4 regions of the Kitasatospora sp. NPDC001527 genome follow, and region 2 is predicted to be linked to each of the others. Evidence: riboswitches for the same ligand, from Rfam matches in the RefSeq annotation. Region 2 holds a riboswitch; each other region holds the start of a gene.
What was found. A riboswitch is a leader RNA that binds a small molecule or an ion and turns the genes downstream of it on or off. The one in region 2 is predicted to bind cobalamin.
Positions count from the first base shown of each region.

Region 1 (4,824 bases), on a different contig from region 2:
GCCCTCAGCACCGGCTCCAGGCCGCGCTCGCGCAGCCAGCCGAGGTCCGCGACGGTGGCCCGGGTGCCGGGCAGCACCACCAGGTCGGCGTCGGCCAGCTCCTCCGGGCGGGTGGCCCAGCGGACCAGCACCCCGGGCTCCTGGGCGAGCGCGTCCAGATCGGTGAAGTTGGACAGCCGGGGGAAGCGCAGCACGGCCACCCGCAGCACGTCCGCGCCGAGCGGTCCGCGCGCGGCGGTCCGGTCGACGACGGTGGACAGGTCGAGCGAGTCCTCGGCGTCCAGCCACAGGTCCGGCAGCATCGGCAGGGTGCCCAGCACCGGACGGCCGGTCAGCTCGCGCAGCATCTCCAGCCCGGGGGCGAGCAGCCGGGCATCGCCGCGGAACTTGTTGACGAACCAGCCCACCACGTGCCGCTGGTCCTCGGCCGACAGCAGCGCCAGCGTCCCGTACATCGCCGCGAAGACCCCGCCGCGGTCGATGTCGCCGACCACCACGACCGGAAGCCCGGCGGCGGTCGCCAGGCCCATGTTGGCGATGTCGCGGTCGCGCAGGTTGATCTCGGCGGGGGAGCCCGCGCCCTCGCAGACCACCACGTCGAAGCGGCGCCTGAGGTCCGCCAGGCACTCCAGGGCGCGCTCCAGCAGCACCGGCTTGCGCTCCCGGTAGTCCAGCGCGCCGACCTCGGCGACCGGCCGGCCCAGCAGCACCACCTGGCTGCGCCCGTCCCCGCCGGGCTTGAGCAGCACCGGGTTCATCGCCGCCTCCGGCTCGACCCGGGCCGCCTGGGCCTGCATCGCCTGGGCACGGCCGATCTCGGCGCCGTCCGCGGTGACGAAGGAGTTCAGCGACATGTTCTGCGCCTTGAACGGCGCGACGGAGACACCCTGCCGGGCCAGCCAGCGGCAGATGCCCGCGGTGACCACGCTCTTGCCGGCGTCCGAGGTCGTCCCGGCGACCAGCAGCGCCTTGCTCATGACCCAACCCTCCGCTTCCCGCCCAGCGCCGCCCGCAGCAGCAGGTGCCCGGCGACCGTCGTACCCAGGGCCAGCGCGCTCACCCGCCGGGAGAGCACGCAGGCCCGTTCGATGTCCTCCACCCCGACGGGGCGCAGTTCCCCTCCCAGCACGGGGCGGTGCTCGACGCGCTCCCCGTACCGCAGCGTGCCGCCGAGGCGCACGCCCACCGCGCCGGCGAAGGCCGACTCGGCCTGGCCGGCGTTCGGGCTGGGGTGTGCCGAGCCGTCGCGCCGCCAGACCCGCCAGGCGGTGCGCGGCGCGGGCGCGGCGGCCACCGTCAGCAGCGCGGTCAGCCGCGCGCCCGGCCAGCCCGCCACGTCGTCCAGCCGCGCCGAGGCCCAGCCGAACCGGGCGTAGCGCGGCGAGCGGTGACCGACCATCGCGTCCAGGGTGTTCACCGCGCGGAACGCCAGCAGGCCGGGCGTGCCCGCGAGACCGCCCCAGACCAGGGCGTTGACCACGGCGTCGGCGGTGTTCTCGGCCACCGACTCGACGACCGCGCGGGCCAGCTGCCGCTCGTCCAGCGCGCTGGGGTCGCGCCCGCACAGGTGCGGCAGCCGCGCGCGGGCGGCCGTCAGGTCTCCGGCGGCGAGCGAGCGGCCGATGGCGCGGGCCTCGCGGGTCAGTGAGGTGCCGCCGAGCACCGTCCAGGTCGCGGCGGCGGCGAGCGCGGCCCGGCCGGGCGGACGGCGGGCCAGCAGCCGGTCGGCGGCGATCGCCCCGGCCGCGACGGTGCCCACGGTCAGGGCGGTGAAGGCGGTGCCGACGGCGCGGTGGTCGCGCCAGAGCAGGTGCTCCAGCCGGCCGGCGGCGGAGCCGAAGCCGGCCACCGGGTGGCCGCGGCGGGGGTCGCCGAACCGGGCGTCGGCCAGGTACCCGGCGACGGCGCCCGCGCCGAAGGCGGCGGCCCCGCTCAGCGGGTGCACGGCAGGGCGCAGCATCGCGTGCGTGTCCTCACTCAGGGTCCGCGCCCTGGATCGACGAACGGGGGGCGAGAGTCTCCTGGCTTCCGGGTCGGACGCACACTCCGGGCCTTCCAGCGGCTTCTGACGGCCCGCCGTGGCGTGTTCCGGTCGTGCTCCCCGGTGACAGTGGCGGGACCGCGCCGGACTCGCACCGGCTTCCTCTGCATGCCTCCGTATTGGCTGAAGGATCCCATCACGGGCCCGAACCGGGAGTCAACCGAGGTCGTGGACGGTGTTGGTCACACCGTGCGCCGCCCCTGAATATGCAGACCGGTCTACTGACTCCCCGTGTGATTTTCATCCCGGAACAACCCGTACGGCCGTGTCCTACTGGCTTCCCTCCGCCCGCGCGAGTGGACTGGGCTGAGGAGTGGGTCCAGACACCGAGCAGCGGGGAGCGAGTATGCGTTGGGGAATCGCGGCCACCGTGGCGGCCGCAGCCGTCGGCACCGGGGCCGCCGTTCTGGTGATCGGCCGCCGGGCCTCCGAGCGGATGGTCCGCCCGGCCGCCGGTGCCCGCGAGCGGACCGGCCCGGTGCTGGTCCGCGGCCTCGGCGCCGGAGAGGTCACCTTCACCCGCACCGCCGTGAGCGAGCGCCCCGGCCGCTGGGCCGTCGAGTGGGGCGAGGACGGCCACGCCGTCGTCGAGGAGGTGCTGCGCCGCGACGACGCGGACGTCACCCGCCGCCTGGTGCGCGCCGACCGCGGCACCCTCACAGCCGGCACCGAGGTCCGCTTCACCCCCCGCGTCCACCTCGGCGACCCGGCCCGGGCGCTCGGCCTGCCGTTCGCCGAGACCGCCGTCGAGGGCGAGCTCGGCACCATGCCCGCCTGGCGGCTGGACGGCAAGCGCGGCACCTGGGTGGTCCTGGTGCACGGCCCCGGCGCCGATCGGGAGCAGAGCCTGCCCGTCCTGTCCGAGCTGCAGCGCCTGGGCCTGCCCGTCCTCGCCGTCACCTACCGCGGCGACGCCGGCGCCCCGGCCTCCCCGGACGGCCTCGGCCACTTCGGCGAGACGGAGTGGCGCGACGTCGAGGCGGCGGTGCGCACCGCTCTGGACGGCGGCGCGGGCCGGGTCGTCCTCTACGGCTGGTCGCTCGGCGCCACGATGGCCCTGCAGACCGCCGCCCGCTCGGACCTCGCCCCCTCGATCAGCAGCCTGGTCCTGGACTCGCCGGTCCTGGACTGGCCGGCCACCGCCCGCCGGGACGCCGCCCGCTCCGGTTTCCGGGGCGCGGCCGCCGAACTCGGCGCGCTCGCCGCCCAGGGCCGCACCGGCGTGGATCTGGCCGACTTCGCCCGCCTCGCCGAGGGTACGGACCTGCGGGTGCCCACCCTGGTGCTGCACGGCCCCGACGACCCGGTGGCGCCGTTCTCCGCCGCCGAGCGCCTGGCCCGCCGCCGCCCGGACGTGGTCAACCTCCAGGCCTTCCCGGGGGGTGACCACGCCGCCCTCTGGAACACCGATCCGGACCGCTACGCCGAGACCCTCCGCCGCTGGCTCACCCCGTTCTGCTGACCCCCCGCCGAAACCCGTTCCGCCCCCCCCGCCGCGCGGAACGGGGCGGAATACCGGCCCACCCCGGTTCCGTCTGGCATGAACCCGCCACAAAGATCAAGCCAGTCGGTTTGGCCTCTGTTGCCCGATCTTGTCGAGCCCCCGCGCCCCTCGCCCGCCCCCCGCGGACAACCGGATGTGACAGATGGCCGGTACAAGGGGAAGACTGCTCGACGTGACGTCTCGGAATCCGCGCGACCGTGATGCCCCGCTCCCGCCGACGATCGGTACCGGTGCGACGGTGACCCGTCTCCCCGGAACGGCCCACCGCCCCGCCGGCGCCAGGCCGGGGGCCCCGGGCGTACCCCGCCGACGAGGCCCCGCCCCCGCACCCGGCCGTGGCCGGGTCCCCGTGCCGGAGGGCTTCCCCGCTCCCGCCGAGCTCGCCCCGCTGGCCCGCCGCATGCTGGTCGACGCCGTCCGGATCGCCCGCTGGTCCGGCGACCTCGACGAGGTCGACAAGCGCGGCGAGCTGCTCCCCGACGACGCCCGCGCGGCCGGCCGCGCCCTCGCCATGACGGTGGGCGCCGCCGCCAAGGCCTGGGGCCAGGCCCTGCTGGTCGGCCTGGTCGAGGCCAGGGACGGCGGCGCCGGCCCCGGCTGGCGCCTGCACGCCTGGGAGCACGACGACGAGGCGGTGGTCCGCGGCTGGTCGGCACTGTTCGACGCCTGGACACTGCTCGCCCCGGTGCCGCCCGCCGCCCTGCGCGGCGTCTTCGCGGTGCTCGCCGGGCAGGCCGTCGACCAGGCGCCGCAGCTGCTCTCCTTCCTCCATCTGGTGGACGGCCCGGTGGCCGACGTCGAGCTGCTGGAGCTGCTCAGGCGCGGCCTGGACGAGCGCCGGGTCGGCGGCGGCGAGGGCGCCTTCGGCCTCTCGCCCGTCCCGCACGCGGCCTCCGCCGTCTCCGCCGTCCGCGGCACCTGCCGCGAGCCGCAGATCGACACCCCGGCCTCGCCCGCCGACGTCGCCGCCGTCCTGGACTGGATGCTGGACGGCCTGGCCGCCGTCGGCGCGCTGACCCGCCGGGACAACGCGGCCGAGCTCTCCCCGCTCGGGCACTGGGCGGTGCGGGCCAAGCTGGAGGAGATCTGCACCGTCGCGCAGACCGCCGCCGGCCACATCGAGCAGAGCGCGCTGGAGCTGCTGAGCGCCTGCGCCGACTACTCGCCCGGCCCGGCCCGCGCCGAGTACCGGGCCTGGCTGGCCGCCCGCCCGGCCGACCGGGCGGTGGCCGAACTGCTGGAGGCCGCGCAGGGCGAGGACGCGCTGGTGCGCGGCCTG
Region 1 is NZ_JBEPAM010000007.1:288,634-293,457, forward strand. Features, by position in the region: gene ABT238_RS10690 (cobyric acid synthase) at 1-977, opposite strand, end outside; gene ABT238_RS10695 (cobalamin biosynthesis protein) at 974-1,960, opposite strand; cobalamin riboswitch at 1,995-2,193, opposite strand; gene ABT238_RS10700 (alpha/beta hydrolase) at 2,388-3,503, shown strand; gene ABT238_RS10705 (hypothetical protein) at 3,895-4,824, shown strand, end outside.
Region 1: it holds a riboswitch for cobalamin, as region 2 does, so the genes downstream of both, ABT238_RS10695 (cobalamin biosynthesis protein) here and nicT (Nickel transporter NicT) in region 2, are expected to answer to the same signal.

Region 2 (4,824 bases):
GCAGTCGGCGGCGATCAGGGTGGCCTGCCAGCCCTGGTCCGGCGGGACGAGCCGCAGGCCGCGGCGTTCGGCGGCGGCGAGCAGGGCACGCGGGTCGTGCCGGGCCCAGACGTTGGGGTGCAGGACGACGGCGACGGCGTACTCGTCGGCGGGCAGCTGTTCGACCAGTCGCAGCGGCAGGCCCGGATGGCGGCCCAGCAGCGAGTGCTCGCTCCAGGTGGAGTTGACCACGACGAGCCGGCGGCCGTCGACCGCGCCGAGGGCGGCCCGGTAGCCGTCGCGGGCGGCGAGTGAGGCGAGCATCCGGTCGAAGCACGGGTCGCCGACCTCGCGGGCGCGGGGCAGGGCCTCGGGGCAGGCGGCCCGCAGGCGCTCGAACTGTTCCCGGTGGGAGAGGCCGATGACGGCGGGGAAGACCCGGCCGCGGTGGGTGAGCTCGCGCCGGGAGAGCCCGGCGGAGGTCACCGTGTCGCCGGTGGACTCGGGGACCAGGCGGTTGTAGCCGGCGCCGTGCGGCAGGACGACGAGGGGTGCGCGCAGCCGGTGCATCGAGGCGTGGACGGCGCAGGCGACGGCGAGGTCGAAGGGCCTGCGGACGGCGTCCCGCCAGGGCAGGACGGTCAGGCCGGGCTGGGCGCGGAGGTAGTCGTCGAGGCCGGCGGCGAACGCGGAGCCGGGGTTGACGGTGACGGAGAAGCCGATGCCGTCCAGTTCGCGCAGCAGGGTGAGGACGTCCAGGACGCGGGTCGCCGAGGTGAGGGTGCGGGCCACCGCCAGGACACGGGCCCGGGCGGGCCGGGTGTTCCAGCGGTCGTCGTCGGGCCGGGCCCGGAGCCGGCGGCGGTTCAGCACGTCATGATCGTACGCAACGGGGCCCGGCCGGGCGCGGCGTCCGGACGGACGCCGGACGGGGGGTCAGCCCGCCGCCGCGGCGGGGGCGTCACCGGCGCACTGGTCGAGCAGGGGGCGCAGGGTGGCGTCCACGAGCCGGTAGCGCACGACACGCCCCTCCTTCTCCCCGGCGACCACACCGGCCGTCCGCAGCAGCCGCAGGGCCTGGGAGACGGCGGGGTCGCGCATGCCGGTGGCGACCGCGAGGTCGGTCACGGCGAGCGGGCCGGTGCGGTGCAGGGCGAGCAGGAGGGCGAGCCTGCCGGGGTCGGCGAGCAGGGCGAAGCGGTCGGCCCAGGAGCGGACGTGGGCCGTGTCGCCGATCGCGGCGATGGCCTCGCAGACCCGGTGGCCGTCGATGGTGCGGTGGCCCGCGCGGTCGGCCGGTACGAGATGCATACGGCCCATTCTGGCAGGCGGCGGGCTGTGATCCTGGACACCTGCGCAGGTGCGCAGCCTTGCAAGCGTTGTCCCTGGCCCCTACCGTGTTCCCCGCCGTGGTGCTCGGGAAGACCGGTGACGGACCCTCAGGGGTCCCAGTCCGGAGCGGCCCTCGCCACTGTGATCGGGGGAGAGTGTCCGTACCCACGACGCCACTGGGCGCCTCGCGCGGCTGGGAAGGCGGGTACGGGAGCCCCGTCAGCCAGGAGACCGGCCGCGGCATCTCACGAAGTCTTTCCACGAGGTGCTGGAGCGTGATCCGCAGATGACCCTGCCCGAAACCGCCGCGGCCGCGGCGCCGCCCGCCGCCCTGCCCGCCTTCCGCTGGCGCCGCGAGGACACCCTGCGCACAGCCGGACTGATGGGCGTGATCCTCGCCATGCACGTGGTGGCGTTCGGCACGCTGATCTTCCTGGTCGCACCGGAGAAGTACGAGGTGGGCACCCAGGTCTTCGGGGTGGGCCTGGGCATCACCGCCTACACCCTCGGCATGCGGCACGCCTTCGACGCCGACCACATCGCGGTGATCGACAACACCACCCGCAAGCTGATGGCGGACGGCAAGCGCCCGGTCTCGGTGGGCTTCTGGTTCGCGCTCGGGCACTCCTCGATGGTGGTGCTGATGGCCGCCCTGGTGGCGGGTGGCGCGCAGCTGGCCAACACGCTGATGGACGACGACTCGACCACCCACCAGTGGCTGGGCATGGTCGGCACCTCGGCCTCCGGCGTCTTCCTCTACCTGATCGGCGCGCTGAACCTGGCCGCGCTGTTCGGCATCCTCAGGGTGTTCCGCTCGATGCGGGCCGGGCGGTTCGACGAGGCCGAGCTGGAGGAGCACCTGAACGCCCGCGGCCTGCTGGCCCGGGTGCTGAACCGGGCGACCCGCTCGATCACCCGGCCCGGGCAGATGTTCCCGGTCGGCATGGTGCTGGGCCTGGGCTTCGACACCGCGACCGAGGTCACCCTGATGGTGATGGCCGGCTCGGGCGCGGCCTCCGGCCTCCCCTGGTACGCGATCGTCTGCCTGCCGCTGCTCTTCGCGGCCGGGATGAGCCTGTTCGACACGCTGGACGGCACCTTCATGAACTTCGCCTACCAGTGGGCGTTCTCCAACCCGGTGCGGAAGGTGTACTACAACCTGACCATCACCGGCCTGTCCATCGCGGTCGCCTTCATCATCGGCACCATCGAACTGGTCGGCGTCCTCCACGAGAAGCTGGACCTCACCGACCCGGTGACCGGCTGGATCGCGGACATCTCCCTGGACAACGTCGGCTACGCGATCGTCGGCCTGTTCGTGGTGGTCTGGGCCGCCGCCATCGCCTACTGGCGCCTGGCCGGCGTCGAGAAGAAGTGGGCCCCGAAGCCCGCCGGGGGCGCGGAGTACGCGCCCGCGAGCAAGCTGTAGCGGGGCCCGGCTCGGCGCCGGGGCGGGGCCCGGGTGGGGGCGTTCGGCGGGCGGATCGGGGGGCGGGTTCGTAGGCTCGACGCATGGCTGATGGGTACGCGGGCCGGCGGGAGCGGTTGCGGGAGCACTGTGGTGCGTCCGGGGCCGACGCGGCGCTGATCACCCGGGCGGCGAACGTGCGGTACCTCACCGGGTGCCCGCCGTGCGGGGCGAGCCTGCTGCTGACCCGGGACCGGGCGCTGCTCGCGCTGCCGGACGACCTGCCGCCGGACGACACCGGCGAGCACCTGATCGCCCCCGAGGTCACCCAGCTGCCGGTGGCGGCCGGGGCGGACACCGCGCTGGCCGCGGCCGCCGCCGCGGCCCGGCTGCGGGTGGCCGGGCTCGCGGTGGAGGAGCACGACCTGACGGTCACCCGGCACCGGGCGGTGGCCGGGCTGGCCGAGGGGGTGCGGCTGAGCGACGTGGGCCAGGCGGTGGAGCGGCTGCGGGTGGTCAAGGACGAGCACGAGATCGCCGACCTGCGGATCGCCGCGGAGATCGCCGACCAGGCGCTCGGCGAACTGCTGGAGTCGATCCTGGTCGGCCGCACCGAGCGGCACCTGGCGATGGAGCTGGAGCGCCGGATGATCGACCACGGCGCGGACCGGGCGGCCTTCCCGGTCTCGGTCGGCACCGGCAGCCACTCCGGCCAGCAGGCGCACCAGCCCACCGACCGGCGGGTGGAGGAGGGCGACTTCCTGACCGTGGTGCTCGGCGCGCAGTACCGCGGCTACGGGGTCTCCACCGCCCGCACCTTCGTGATCGGGGCGGCGCCGGCGCCCTGGCAGGTGGAGCTGCACCGGCTGGTGTTCCGCGCGCAGCGGGCCGGGCGGGAGGCGCTCGGGCCGGGGGTCGAGCAGTGCGTGCCCGACCGGGCCGCGCGGGAGATCCTCCGGGCGGCCGGGCACACCGAGGGCTCGCCGCACCCGGTCGGCCACGGCATCGGCCTGGAGATGAGGGAGGCACCGCGCCTCGGTCCCACGGACATGGGTAAACTGGACAGCCGCGTGCCGGTCACCGTCGGCCCGGGGGTCCACCTCCCGGGACGGGGCGGGGTCCGGATCGAGGACACGCTCGTCGTGCGCCCCCTGGAGGAGGGCGGGCCCGAGCTGCTCACCATCACCACCAAGGAGCTCCTCGCCCTGTGACGCAGGTGTGCCACAGGACGCGACCCCTTGGTTCCTTGACAGCTATATCCAGGAGTAAGTGCGCCCGTGGCTTCCACGAACGATCTCAAGAACGGCATGGTCCTCAAGCTGGAGGGCGGCAAGCTCTGGTCCGTCGTCGAGTTCCAGCACGTCAAGCCCGGCAAGGGCCCGGCCTTCGTGCGTACCAAGCTCAAGGAGGTCCTGACGGGCAAGGTCGTCGACAAGACCTTCAACGCGGGCACCAAGGTCGAGACCGCCAACGTCGACAAGCGCACCATGCAGTTCTCGTACAAGGACGGCGAGAACTTCGTGTTCATGGACATGGACACCTACGACCAGCTGGCCATCGAGCCGGTCGTCGTCGGCGACGCCGCCAAGTACCTGCTGGAGGGCTTCGACGCGCTCGTCGCCGTGAACGAGGGCGCGGTGCTGTACATCGAGCTCCCGGCCGCGGTCGAGCTCGTCATCGCCGAGACCGAGCCGGGCGTCCAGGGCGACCGCTCCACCGGTGGCACCAAGCCGGCGAAGCTGGAGACCGGCGCCGAGATCCAGGTGCCGCTCTTCATCACCACCGGCGAGAAGGTCAAGGTCGACACCCGCGACGGCAGCTACCTCGGCCGGGTGAAGTAAGTCCGTGTCGTCCGCACGCACCAAGGCCCGCACGCGAGCCTTCCAGATCCTGTTCGAGGCCGACCACCGCGGGGTCGACCCGCTGACGGTCCTCGCCGACTGGGTGGCCCGGGCCCGGGAGCCCAAGCCGGACGAGGGCACCCCGCAGGTCGGCGAGTACACCATGGAGCTGGTCGAGGGTTACGTCCAGCACGCCCGCCGGATCGACGAGCTGATCTCGCAGTACGCGGTCGGCTGGACGCTCGACCGGATGCCGATCGCGGA
Region 2 is NZ_JBEPAM010000037.1:24,194-29,017, reverse strand. Features, by position in the region: gene ABT238_RS27540 (hypothetical protein) at 1-852, opposite strand, end outside; gene ABT238_RS27535 (ArsR/SmtB family transcription factor) at 916-1,290, opposite strand; cobalamin riboswitch at 1,373-1,565, shown strand; gene nicT (Nickel transporter NicT) at 1,598-2,740, shown strand; gene ABT238_RS27525 (M24 family metallopeptidase) at 2,824-3,930, shown strand; gene efp (elongation factor P) at 3,997-4,560, shown strand; gene nusB (transcription antitermination factor NusB) at 4,565-4,824, shown strand, end outside.

Region 3 (4,824 bases), on a different contig from region 2:
CTGGGGGGACCTCAAGCTGTCCGACTGGGACCGCACGGCGCTCAGGCGGCACATCCTGCTCACGGACAACGAGGCCTACATGTTCCCGGGCCCCCTGCGTTCCGTCGTCTCCGGCAGCACCGGCAGCACCGGCCGCTGTGACGAGGACATCCGGCGGGCGCTGCACGCCGCCGCGGCGGAGGACATCATCGACGCGCTCCCCGACGGGCTCGACACCCGCCTGGAGAACCAGGCCCGCAACGTCTCGGGAGGACAGCGCCAGCGGCTGCAGCTGACGCGGGCCCTGCTCGCGGATCCGGCCGTGCTCCTGCTCGTGGAACCGACGTCGGCCCTGGACGCGCACACGGAGGCAACCGTCGCCGCCCGGGTGGCAGCGCACCGGCACGGGCGGACCACCCTCGTCGTCAGCACTTCGCCGCTCGTGCTCGGCCAGGCCGACGAAGTCGCCTACCTCGTGAACGGAAAGGTGCAGGCGACCGGTACGCACGGAGAGCTCCTCGCCGACCAGCCGGGATACGCGGCACTGGTGTTCCGCGGCAGCGCCGGGATCCCCGGCGAAGCCGCCGTGGCACAGCCCCTGGAAGGACAGTCCCGATGAGCAGGTCCGACAGGACGCCCCGCCTGCCGATCGCCGATGCCAGGACGGTTCGCCGGGCCGGCTGGCAGCTGATGAGGGACGACGCGGGCGCCGTCTGCGCGATGCTGCTGCTGACGTGCCTCGCCGCGCTCGCCGGCGCGGCCGGTCCCTGGCTCCTCGGCCGCATCGTGACCAGGGCCGAGTCCGGTGACCTGTCCGTCTCCGCGGTCGACGGACTGGCCGCGGCGGTTCTGGGCTTCTCGGCGGCCCGATTGGTGTTGTCGCGCTACGCGCGAGGTCTCTCCCATCGCTTCGGCGAGCGCGCGCTCGCCAGGCTCCGCGAGGAGGTCGTCGACCACACCCTCTCGCTGCCGGGGCGTGTCGCGGACGAGGTGAGCACCGGTGATCTGGTCACCCGTACCACCCTGGACGTCTCGACCGTCGCGGCCACGCTGCGCAATGCGGCTCCGGACATGTTCATCTCCGGCATCCAGGTCGTGTTCATCTTCGCCGCGGTCTTCCTCCTCGACCCGCTGCTCGGTCTCTGCTCGGTCGTGGGACTGCCGCTCGTGTGGGGGGTGAGCCGCTGGTACCTCGCGCGCTCCCGCGACGCCTACCTCGCCGAGGGAGCGGCCGCCGGCGATGTCTCCGAGATCCTCAACTCCACCGCCCACGGCGCCCGTACCGTCGAGGCCTACGGGCTGGGCGAACTGCGGAACAGCACCCTCGACGAGGCCATCGACACCACCTACCGCGCCGGCATGCGCACCCTCTCCCTGCGGACGGTGCTGTTCCCGGTCACCGAGTTCGCGCACACGCTGCCCATGGCGCTCATCCTGCTCGTGGGCGGGTTCGGCTACCTCAACGGCACGATCTCCCTGGGAGTCGTGGTGGCGGGCAGCCTGTACATGTGGCAGCTGGTCGACCCGCTCAACCAGATGCTCGTCTGGGTCGAACAACTGCAGCGCAGCGGCGCCTCGTTCGCCCGCATCAAGGGTGTCGGGCTGGTGTCGCACACAGCTGACGCTCCCGTGTCGGCCCCTGTGGACGACCTCATCGAGGTCAAGGGCGTGGGGTATTCCTACGTCCCCGGGCACGAGATCCTCAAGGACGTGGACCTGCTGGTCCGTCCCGGTGAACGGCTGGCGGTGGTCGGCCGGTCGGGAGCCGGCAAGTCCACCCTCGGCAAGCTGCTGTCCGGTGCGGACGTCCCTGACGCCGGCCACGTCCTGGTCGGCGGCGTGCCCGTCGCCGACCAGGCCGCGGCGGGCGAACTGGGCAACCGCATCGTCCTCATCACGCAACAGCACCACGTGTTCATGGGCACCCTCCGCGACAACATGACCATGGCCGCCCCCGAAGCCGACGACGAGGCCGTCCTCGCGGCCCTGCGGTCCGTGGAAGCGGACTGGGTGGCCGAACTGCCGGAGGGCCTGGACACCCCGCTGGGCTCGGGCGGAGTCGAACTGGAGGCCGCCCAGGCGCAGCAGCTCACCCTGGCCAGGGTGCATCTGGCGGACCCGCACACCCTGATCCTGGACGAGGCCACGTCACTGCTCGACCCGACGACGGCCCGGCAGGCGGAGCGGGCAGTGGCCGCCGTCCGGTCGGGCCGCACCGTCATCGCCATCGCCCACCGGCTGCAGACCGCACACGACGCCGATCGCATCGCCGTCATGGAGTCCGGCCGCATCGTCGAACTGGGCACCCACGACGAGCTGGTCGGCGCGGGCGGACCGTACTCGGATCTGTGGCGGTCGTGGAACGGCGAAAGGTGAGTCTTCGGCACGGCGTACGTCCCCGGGAGTTCGCGCATCAGTCGCGTGCCCGGGCTATCCGAGCCCGAACTGTCCAAACGACCGTCCCAGGTGCCGGGCGGCACCGACCCGACCGTGCCTGATACCTTGCAATCGCCGTGGTGTTCGGGAAACCGGTCTGAGTCCGGTGCGGCCCTCGCCACTGTTGCCGCGGAGTGCCGCGGCCCTCGCTGACCGGCTTCCCCAGCGGTCAGGGCCACTGGGCGGGCTGGATGAGCCGCCCGGGAAGGTCGGCCTCGGTGTGTCGATGCGGGAGCCAGGAGACCGGCCACGGCGCGACATGTTCCACGAGGGTTTTGGAGAACACGTGCCCAGCGGTCTTCCGCGTCCGTTCCGATCCATGCGTTCCGCACGCCCCGCAGGTCCGGTCCGTGCCGGCCGGGCGGTCGCGGCCGTCCTGTTCGCCGGCGTACTCGGCGCCTGCGCGGGCGCCCCCGCGCCCGTCGCGTCCAGCGCGACGACCGGAAGTGCCGAGCCCGTCCGTGTGGACAACTGCGGGACCACCGTGACCGTCGGCGCGCCGCCCGACCGGCTGGTGACGCTCAACCAGGGTGCCACCGAGGTCGCCCTGGCCCTCGGCCTGCAGTCCCGCATGGCCGGTACCGCCTATCTCGACGATTCCGTCCCGGAGAAGTGGAAGGCGGCCTACGACTCCGTTCCGGTGCTCTCCAAGGAGTACCCGACGAAGGAGAAGCTCCTCGCGGCCCGTCCCGGCTTCCTGTACGCCTCCTACTCCAGCGCGTTCACCGACAAGGTCGCGGGAAGCCGGGAGGAACTGCGCGGCCAGGGGATCCCGTCGTACCTGTCCCCGTTCGGCTGCTCGGACAGGAGCCAGGTGCCGCCGACGACCTGGCAGGCGATGTGGGGCGAACTGAACGACGTCGCCGAGGTCTTCGGTGTCACGGAGCGGGCCACCGCGATCCAGCGGCAGCAGGAGCAGCAGCTGGCCCGGTTCACGGCGACAGCCGCCGGCAAAGGCCTGAAGGTCCTGTGGTTCGACTCGGACACCAAGGCGCCGTACATCGGCGCCGGCCACGGCGGGCCCCAGCTGGTGCTCGACGCCGTCGGCGCCCGCAACGTCTTCGCGGACCTGCCCGGTTCCTGGCAGAACGTGAGCTGGGAGAAGGTCGTCGCCGCGGACCCGGACGCCGTCGTGCTCGCGGACGCCGACTGGGACACGGCCCAGTCCAAGATCGACTACCTGGAGAACGACCCGGTGCTGAGCAGGCTCACCGCCGTGCAGCGCAAGGCTTTCGTGGTGGTGCCGTTCTCGGAGTCGACGCCCGGCGTGCGGCTCGCCGACGGCGCCGCCCGGGTGTCCGAGGGGCTGGGCAAGCTGCGCCCGGGTTCATGACCACCGCAACCCGCCCCGCCGTGCGGCCCGCTGGTCCGGGCCGCGCGGCGGCGGCCCTGGCCGTCGGTGCGGCCCTGCTGCTGACCACGGTGCTCCTCGGTCTGGCCGTGGGCTCGCACCACGAGCCGGTCCGGACGGTGATCGATGTCGTGGCGCGCCGTCTCGGGCTGGGCGACCCGCACGTGACGCTGCTCGACGACCAGATCGTCTGGCAGCTCCGGCTGCCGCGGGTCCTGGGAGCGGCCGCCACCGGCGCCGGCCTCGCGGTCTGCGGTGCGGTGCTGCAGACGCTGACCGGGAACGACCTGGCCGATCCCTTCCTGCTCGGGATCTCGGACGGAGCCGCGGCCGGCGCGGTCACCGTGATCGTGCTCGGCGTCGGCGTGTCCGGCGCCCTGGGCACGGGCGCGGTGGCGACGGCGGCCTTCGCCGGTGCCCTGATCGCCGCCGTCGTCGTCCTGGCCCTGGCCGGCGCGCGCACCCGGTCGCTGCCGACCACCCGGACCGTGCTCGCGGGCATCGCCGTGGGACAGATGTGCGGGGCCTACACCTCGTTCGTCGTGCTGGTCCTCGGGGACCGCGACGCGGCGCGCGGTGTCATGGAGTGGACGCTGGGCTCGGTCGCCGGCGTGCGGTGGCCCACCGCCGTCTTCCTGACGGCGGTCGCGCTGGCCGGTGTCACGGTCCTGGCCTCATCGGCCCGCGACCTGGACGCCTTCGCCTTCGGCGAGACCGCCGCCCGCTCCCTCGGCGTCCACGTCGAGCGCACCCGCTGGGTCCTCGTCGCCACCGCGGCGCTGGTGACCGCGTGCCTGGTCGCCAACACCGGCGTCATCGGGTTCCTCGGCCTGGTCGTACCGCACGTGGTCCGGCTCGTCTGCGGCCCGCGCCACGCCCTCCTGCTGCCCGTGTCGGCGCTGGTGGGCGCGTCCCTCCTGGTGGGCGGCGACATCGTGGCGCGCTCGCTCCTCCCCGACCGGGAGATCCCCGTCGGCGTCATCACGGCCGGGCTCGGAGCGCCCTTCTTCGCCTGGCTGCTGTGGCGCCAGGGGCGGGCCGACGGGAGCGGGCAGTGA
Region 3 is NZ_JBEPAM010000012.1:73,635-78,458, reverse strand. Features, by position in the region: gene ABT238_RS15280 (ABC transporter transmembrane domain-containing protein) at 1-598, shown strand, start outside; gene ABT238_RS15275 (ABC transporter ATP-binding protein) at 595-2,355, shown strand; cobalamin riboswitch at 2,477-2,681, shown strand; gene ABT238_RS15270 (ABC transporter substrate-binding protein) at 2,735-3,748, shown strand; gene ABT238_RS15265 (FecCD family ABC transporter permease) at 3,745-4,824, shown strand.
Region 3: it holds a riboswitch for cobalamin, as region 2 does, so the genes downstream of both, ABT238_RS15270 (ABC transporter substrate-binding protein) here and nicT (Nickel transporter NicT) in region 2, are expected to answer to the same signal.

Region 4 (4,824 bases), on a different contig from region 2:
CGTGGAGCTCGCCTCGTACGCCGATCTGGCCGTCCGGCTGGTGAACACCGAGGAACCCGGGCGCGGCACCGACTCGCTGACCTCGGTGGAGGCGGTGCGCGGCCTGTTCTCGGACGCCGCCCGGGCCCGCGACCTGGCCGACGAGTCCGACCTGCCCCGGCTGCGGGCCGTCCGCACCCGGCTGCGCGGGGTCTTCGAGGCCGCCGCCGAGGGCGAGGAGGTCCGCAGCGTCGACCTGCTGAACAGCCTGCTGATGGAGTTCCCGGTCAGCCCGCTGGTCTCCGGGCACGACTACCTCGACGAGGCCGGCCGGCCCCGCTGGCACCTGCACCTCGCCGACAACTCCCCCACCGCCACCGCGCACTTCAGCGCCGTGGCCTGCATGGGCCTGGCCGTGCACCTGACCGAGCTGGGCGCCGACCGGCTCGGCATCTGCCAGGCCGCGCCCTGCCGCAACGCCTACCTGGACACCTCCACCAACCGGTCGCGCCGGTACTGCTCGGACCGCTGCGCGACCCGCGCCAACGTCGCCGCCTACCGCGCCCGCAAGCGCCTGGAGGCCGCGGCCGCGGCCGGCGGCGCGGAAGGTTAGGGCGCGCCCCGCAGTTCCTCCGGGCGGACCCAGACGCCGAGGCGGCGGGCCAGCCCGGGGACCCTGGCGAGCGGCCCGGAGAGCAGCAGCCGCTCCAGCCGGCGGCCGGGCGCCAGCCAGACCGGGCGCGGGCGCAGCCGCAGCAGCACCCGGCCGAGCACCAGCTCGTCCGGCACCGCGCCGTAGCTGCGGCTGTCGCTGTCCACCGGCCGGTTGTCGGAGAGCAGCCACCAGCCCTTGGGGCGCCGCCCGTCGGCGCGCTTGACCACCAGCAGGTTCTGCTGGAACGGGTGGCGGAAGACCACCACCGCGCCGGGCCGGATCCGCGCGCCGTACCGCACCAGGAGCTGGTCACCGTCACGCAGGGTCGGCACCATCGAGTCCCCCGCCACGTCGATCAGCCCGAACGGCGCGCCGCCCGCCGGGGGCCCCTCCTCCGCTTCCGCGCTCCGTGCCACGACTCCTCCTCCCGGACCGCGTCCCACCGCGTCCCGCTGTCGCACACCAGTCTGCCGCACCGGACACCGCCCGCCGATGTCCGGAATCACCCGGTTCCGGCTCCGCCTTTTGCCCTAGGCCCGCCGCCCGACCGAGAAACCGCAGGGCCCGAAGGGTAATCTCGGGCGCGGGAAGACGATCTAAGGAAGGACTCCCATGTTCTCTCGTCTGTTTGCACCGCGCGCCACCGCCCACGCCCACTGCGACCTGCCCTGCGGTGTGTACGACCCGGCCCAGGCCCGCCTTGAGGCCGAGTCCGTGAAGGCCACCCAGGAGAAGTACCAGGCCAACGAGGACGCGCACTTCCGCGCCCGCGCCATCATCATCAAGGAGCAGCGCGCCGAGGCCGTCAAGCACCACATCTCGGTGCTGTGGAGCGACTACTTCAAGGCCCCGCACTTCGAGAAGTACCCGCAGCTGCACCAGCTGATCAACGACACCCTGAAGGCCGCCTCGGCCGCCAAGGCGTCCACCGACCCGGCCACCGGCCAGGCGCTGCTCGACCTCATCGCCGAGGTCGACAAGATCTTCTGGGAGACCAAGCAGGGCTGATCCCCGCTCACTCCATCTTTCGAGCGCCCCCCGTCCGCACGCCGGACGGGGGGCGCTCGTGTGGTCCCGGCCGCAGTGCTCTCACCCGCTCGCCTCCGGGGCGCTCGGGGCGGGGCGGTAAGGGATGCCTGCCCTTGGCGCTTGTTATGCTGCCAGGGCGTCCCGAGGGGGAAGCCGGTGAGAATCCGGCGCTGACCCGCAACGGTAAACGGTGCCCCGCGCCCGTGAGCCCGATCGCCCGAGGACGCCGACCTCCCGACAACTCGCCGTGGACTGCGAGGGGATGGCGCCCCGGCACACCCGCGCCCGGGCGTGCCGCCCCGTGCCGTGCGCGGCCCGAGGCAAGGCGCGCCCACCAGTGAGCAGCACCGCGACCGCACCGGCCACCGCCGCGGCCCCACCGGGCCCGCGCCGAACACCCGCGGTCCCGCTGGCCGCCGCCCTCGCCCTGGCGCTGCTGGTCTCCCTGGTCTGCGCCGTCGCGGTCGGCTCCTCCGGACTCGGCTGGAGCCAGGTCCTGCGGCTGCTGCGCGCCGGACTGACGGGCGGCCGGCTGGAGGCCGACGAGGCCGCCGCCTACGCGATCGTCTGGGAGATCCGGCTGCCGCGCGCCGTCCTGGCCGCGGTGGTCGGCGCCGGACTCGCCGCCACCGGGGTCGCCGTCCAGGCGATGGTCCGCAACGCGCTCGCCGACCCCTTCGTGCTGGGCATCTCCTCCGGTGCCTCGGTCGGCGCCAACGCCGTGCTGATGCTGGGCGCCTTCGCCTCGCTCGGCGTCTGGGCGCTGTCCGCCTCCGCCTTCGCCGCCGCCCTGCTCGCCATGGTGCTGGTCTACCTGACGGCCCGTACCGCCCACGGGCTCACCCCGCTGCGACTGGTGCTCACCGGCACCGCGATGTCCTACGGCTTCTCCGCGCTGACGGCGCTGATGGTCTTCGCCGCCGCCCGCGGCGAGGCCGCCCGCTCCGCGATGATGTGGCTGCTCGGCAGCCTCGGCGGGGCGACCTGGGGCTCGGTGCCGATCGCCGCCGTCACCGTGCTGGCCGGTCTGGCGTACCTGGCCTGCGCCGCCGGGCGGCTGGACGCGCTGGCGATGGGCGACGAGACGGCCGCCTCGCTCGGCGTGGACCCGGACCGGCTGCGCCGCGAGCTGTTCGTGGTCACCGCGGCCGTCACCGGCACCGTGGTCGCGGTCAGCGGGGCGATCGGCTTCGTCGGACTGATGGTCCCGCACCTGGTGCGGATGCTGGTCGGCGCCGGCCACCGCCGGGTGCTGCTGGTCGCGCCGCTCGCCGGAGCGCTGCTGCTGGTCTGGGTGGACATCGTCTCCCGCACCCTGCTGGCGCCCGCCGAGCTGCCGGTCGGCGTGGTCACCGCGGCCCTCGGGGTGCCCTGCTTCCTGCTGCTGATGCGCCGTCGCGGCTACTCCTTCGGAGGTGGCCGGTGACCGCCCTCCCCACCACCGCCCTCCCCACCGCCGCCCTGGACCTCGCCGTCGACGGGGTCTCGGTCGACCTGGCCGGCGTCCGGCTGGTGCACGACGTCACGCTGACCGCCGCCGCCGGCCAGGTGGTCGGCCTGATCGGCCCGAACGGCAGCGGCAAGTCCACCCTGCTGCGCTGCGTCTACCGGGCGCTGCGGCCCGCCGCCGGCGCCGTCCTGCTGGGCGGCGACGAGCTGCACGCGCTCGCCCCGCGCGAGGCCGCCCGCCGGGTGGCGGCGCTGCCGCAGGAGCACTCCGCCGAGTTCGACTTCACGGTGGCCGAGGTGGTCGGCATGGGCCGGCTGCCGCACCGGCGCGGTGCCCTGGCCGGGCCGTCCGCCGGGGACGCGGACCGCTGCGCCGAGGCGCTGCGCCGGGTCGGCGCCGCGCACCTGGCCGCCCGGGGCTTCCTGAGCCTGTCCGGCGGCGAGAAGCAGCGGGTGCTGATCGCCCGCGCACTCGTCCAGGAGCCCCGGGTGCTGGTCCTCGACGAGCCCACCAACCACCTGGACATCGCCCACCAGCTGGAGGTGCTGGCACTCGTCCGGGAGGCCGGGCCGACGGTGCTCACCGCGCTGCACGACCTCAACCTGGCCGCCGGGCACTGCGATCTGCTCTACGTGGTCGCGGACGGCCGGATCGTCGCCTCCGGGCCGCCCGCCGAGGTGCTCGAACCCGGGCTGCTGGCCGAGGTGTTCAGGGTCCGCGCGACGCCCGTGCGGCACCCGGTCACCGGCGCCCTCCAGTTGCTCCTCGACCGCCTGCCGTAGCCCCCCCGTCCCCGTCCTTCCGCTCGCCCCTTCCCCGAGGACCTCCCATGCGTACCAAGGCCGTTGCCGCCGCCGCCCTGCTCGCCCTCGCGCTCACCGGCTGCGGCGCCGAGATCGCCCCGCGCGGCGACGGCGCCGCCACCGCCTCCGCCCACTACCCGGTGACCGTGGAGAACTGCGGCACCAAGGTCACCTTCAAGGAGAAGCCGGCCCGCACGGTGACCAACGACGTCGGCATCACCGAACTGATGTTCGCGCTCGGCCTGGAGGACCGGATGGCCGGCTACGTGATGCCGGACGACAAGGGCCGGGTGGACCGGGTCGCCTGGAAGGACGCCTACCAGCGCGCGACCTGGCTCTCCAAGGACCGGATCACCAAGGAGATCGCGCTGGAGGCCAGGGCCGACCTGGTCTTCGCCGGCTGGCACTACGGCTTCGACGAGGGCGCCGGCTTCACCCCGCAGACGCTGTCCGGCCTGGGCATCGGCTCCTACGTGCTCAGCGAGTCCTGCCGCAGCGGCAAGGGCCCGGAGCGCGGGGTGATGTCCCCGCTCGACGCGCTCTACACCGACCTGGCCAACCTGGGCGAGATCTTCGACGTCCGGGACCGGGCCGACCGGCTGATCGCCGACTTCAGGGCGCAGATCGCCGCCGTCCCCGAGCCCGCGCACCGGCCGGGCGTCTTCCTGTACGACAGCGGCGAGGACAAGCCGTACACCTCGGGCCGGTTCGCCGCCCCGGAGGAGATCATCGCCAAGGCCGGCGGGCGCAACGTGATGGGCGACGTCGCCGACTCCTGGACCACGGTGGGCTGGGAGAGCGTGGTCCAGCGCGACCCCGAGGTGATCGTGATCAACAACTACGGCACCCCGGACGCCGGGGCGAAGCGGAAGTTCCTGAAGTCCTTCCCGCCGCTGGCCGGCGTCTCG
Region 4 is NZ_JBEPAM010000048.1:35,099-39,922, reverse strand. Features, by position in the region: gene ABT238_RS31405 (CGNR zinc finger domain-containing protein) at 2-592, shown strand; gene sodX (nickel-type superoxide dismutase maturation protease) at 589-969, opposite strand; gene sodN (superoxide dismutase, Ni) at 1,247-1,642, shown strand; cobalamin riboswitch at 1,767-1,894, shown strand; gene ABT238_RS31390 (FecCD family ABC transporter permease) at 2,001-3,089, shown strand; gene ABT238_RS31385 (ABC transporter ATP-binding protein) at 3,125-3,895, shown strand; gene ABT238_RS31380 (ABC transporter substrate-binding protein) at 3,943-4,824, shown strand, end outside.
Region 4: it holds a riboswitch for cobalamin, as region 2 does, so the genes downstream of both, ABT238_RS31390 (FecCD family ABC transporter permease) here and nicT (Nickel transporter NicT) in region 2, are expected to answer to the same signal.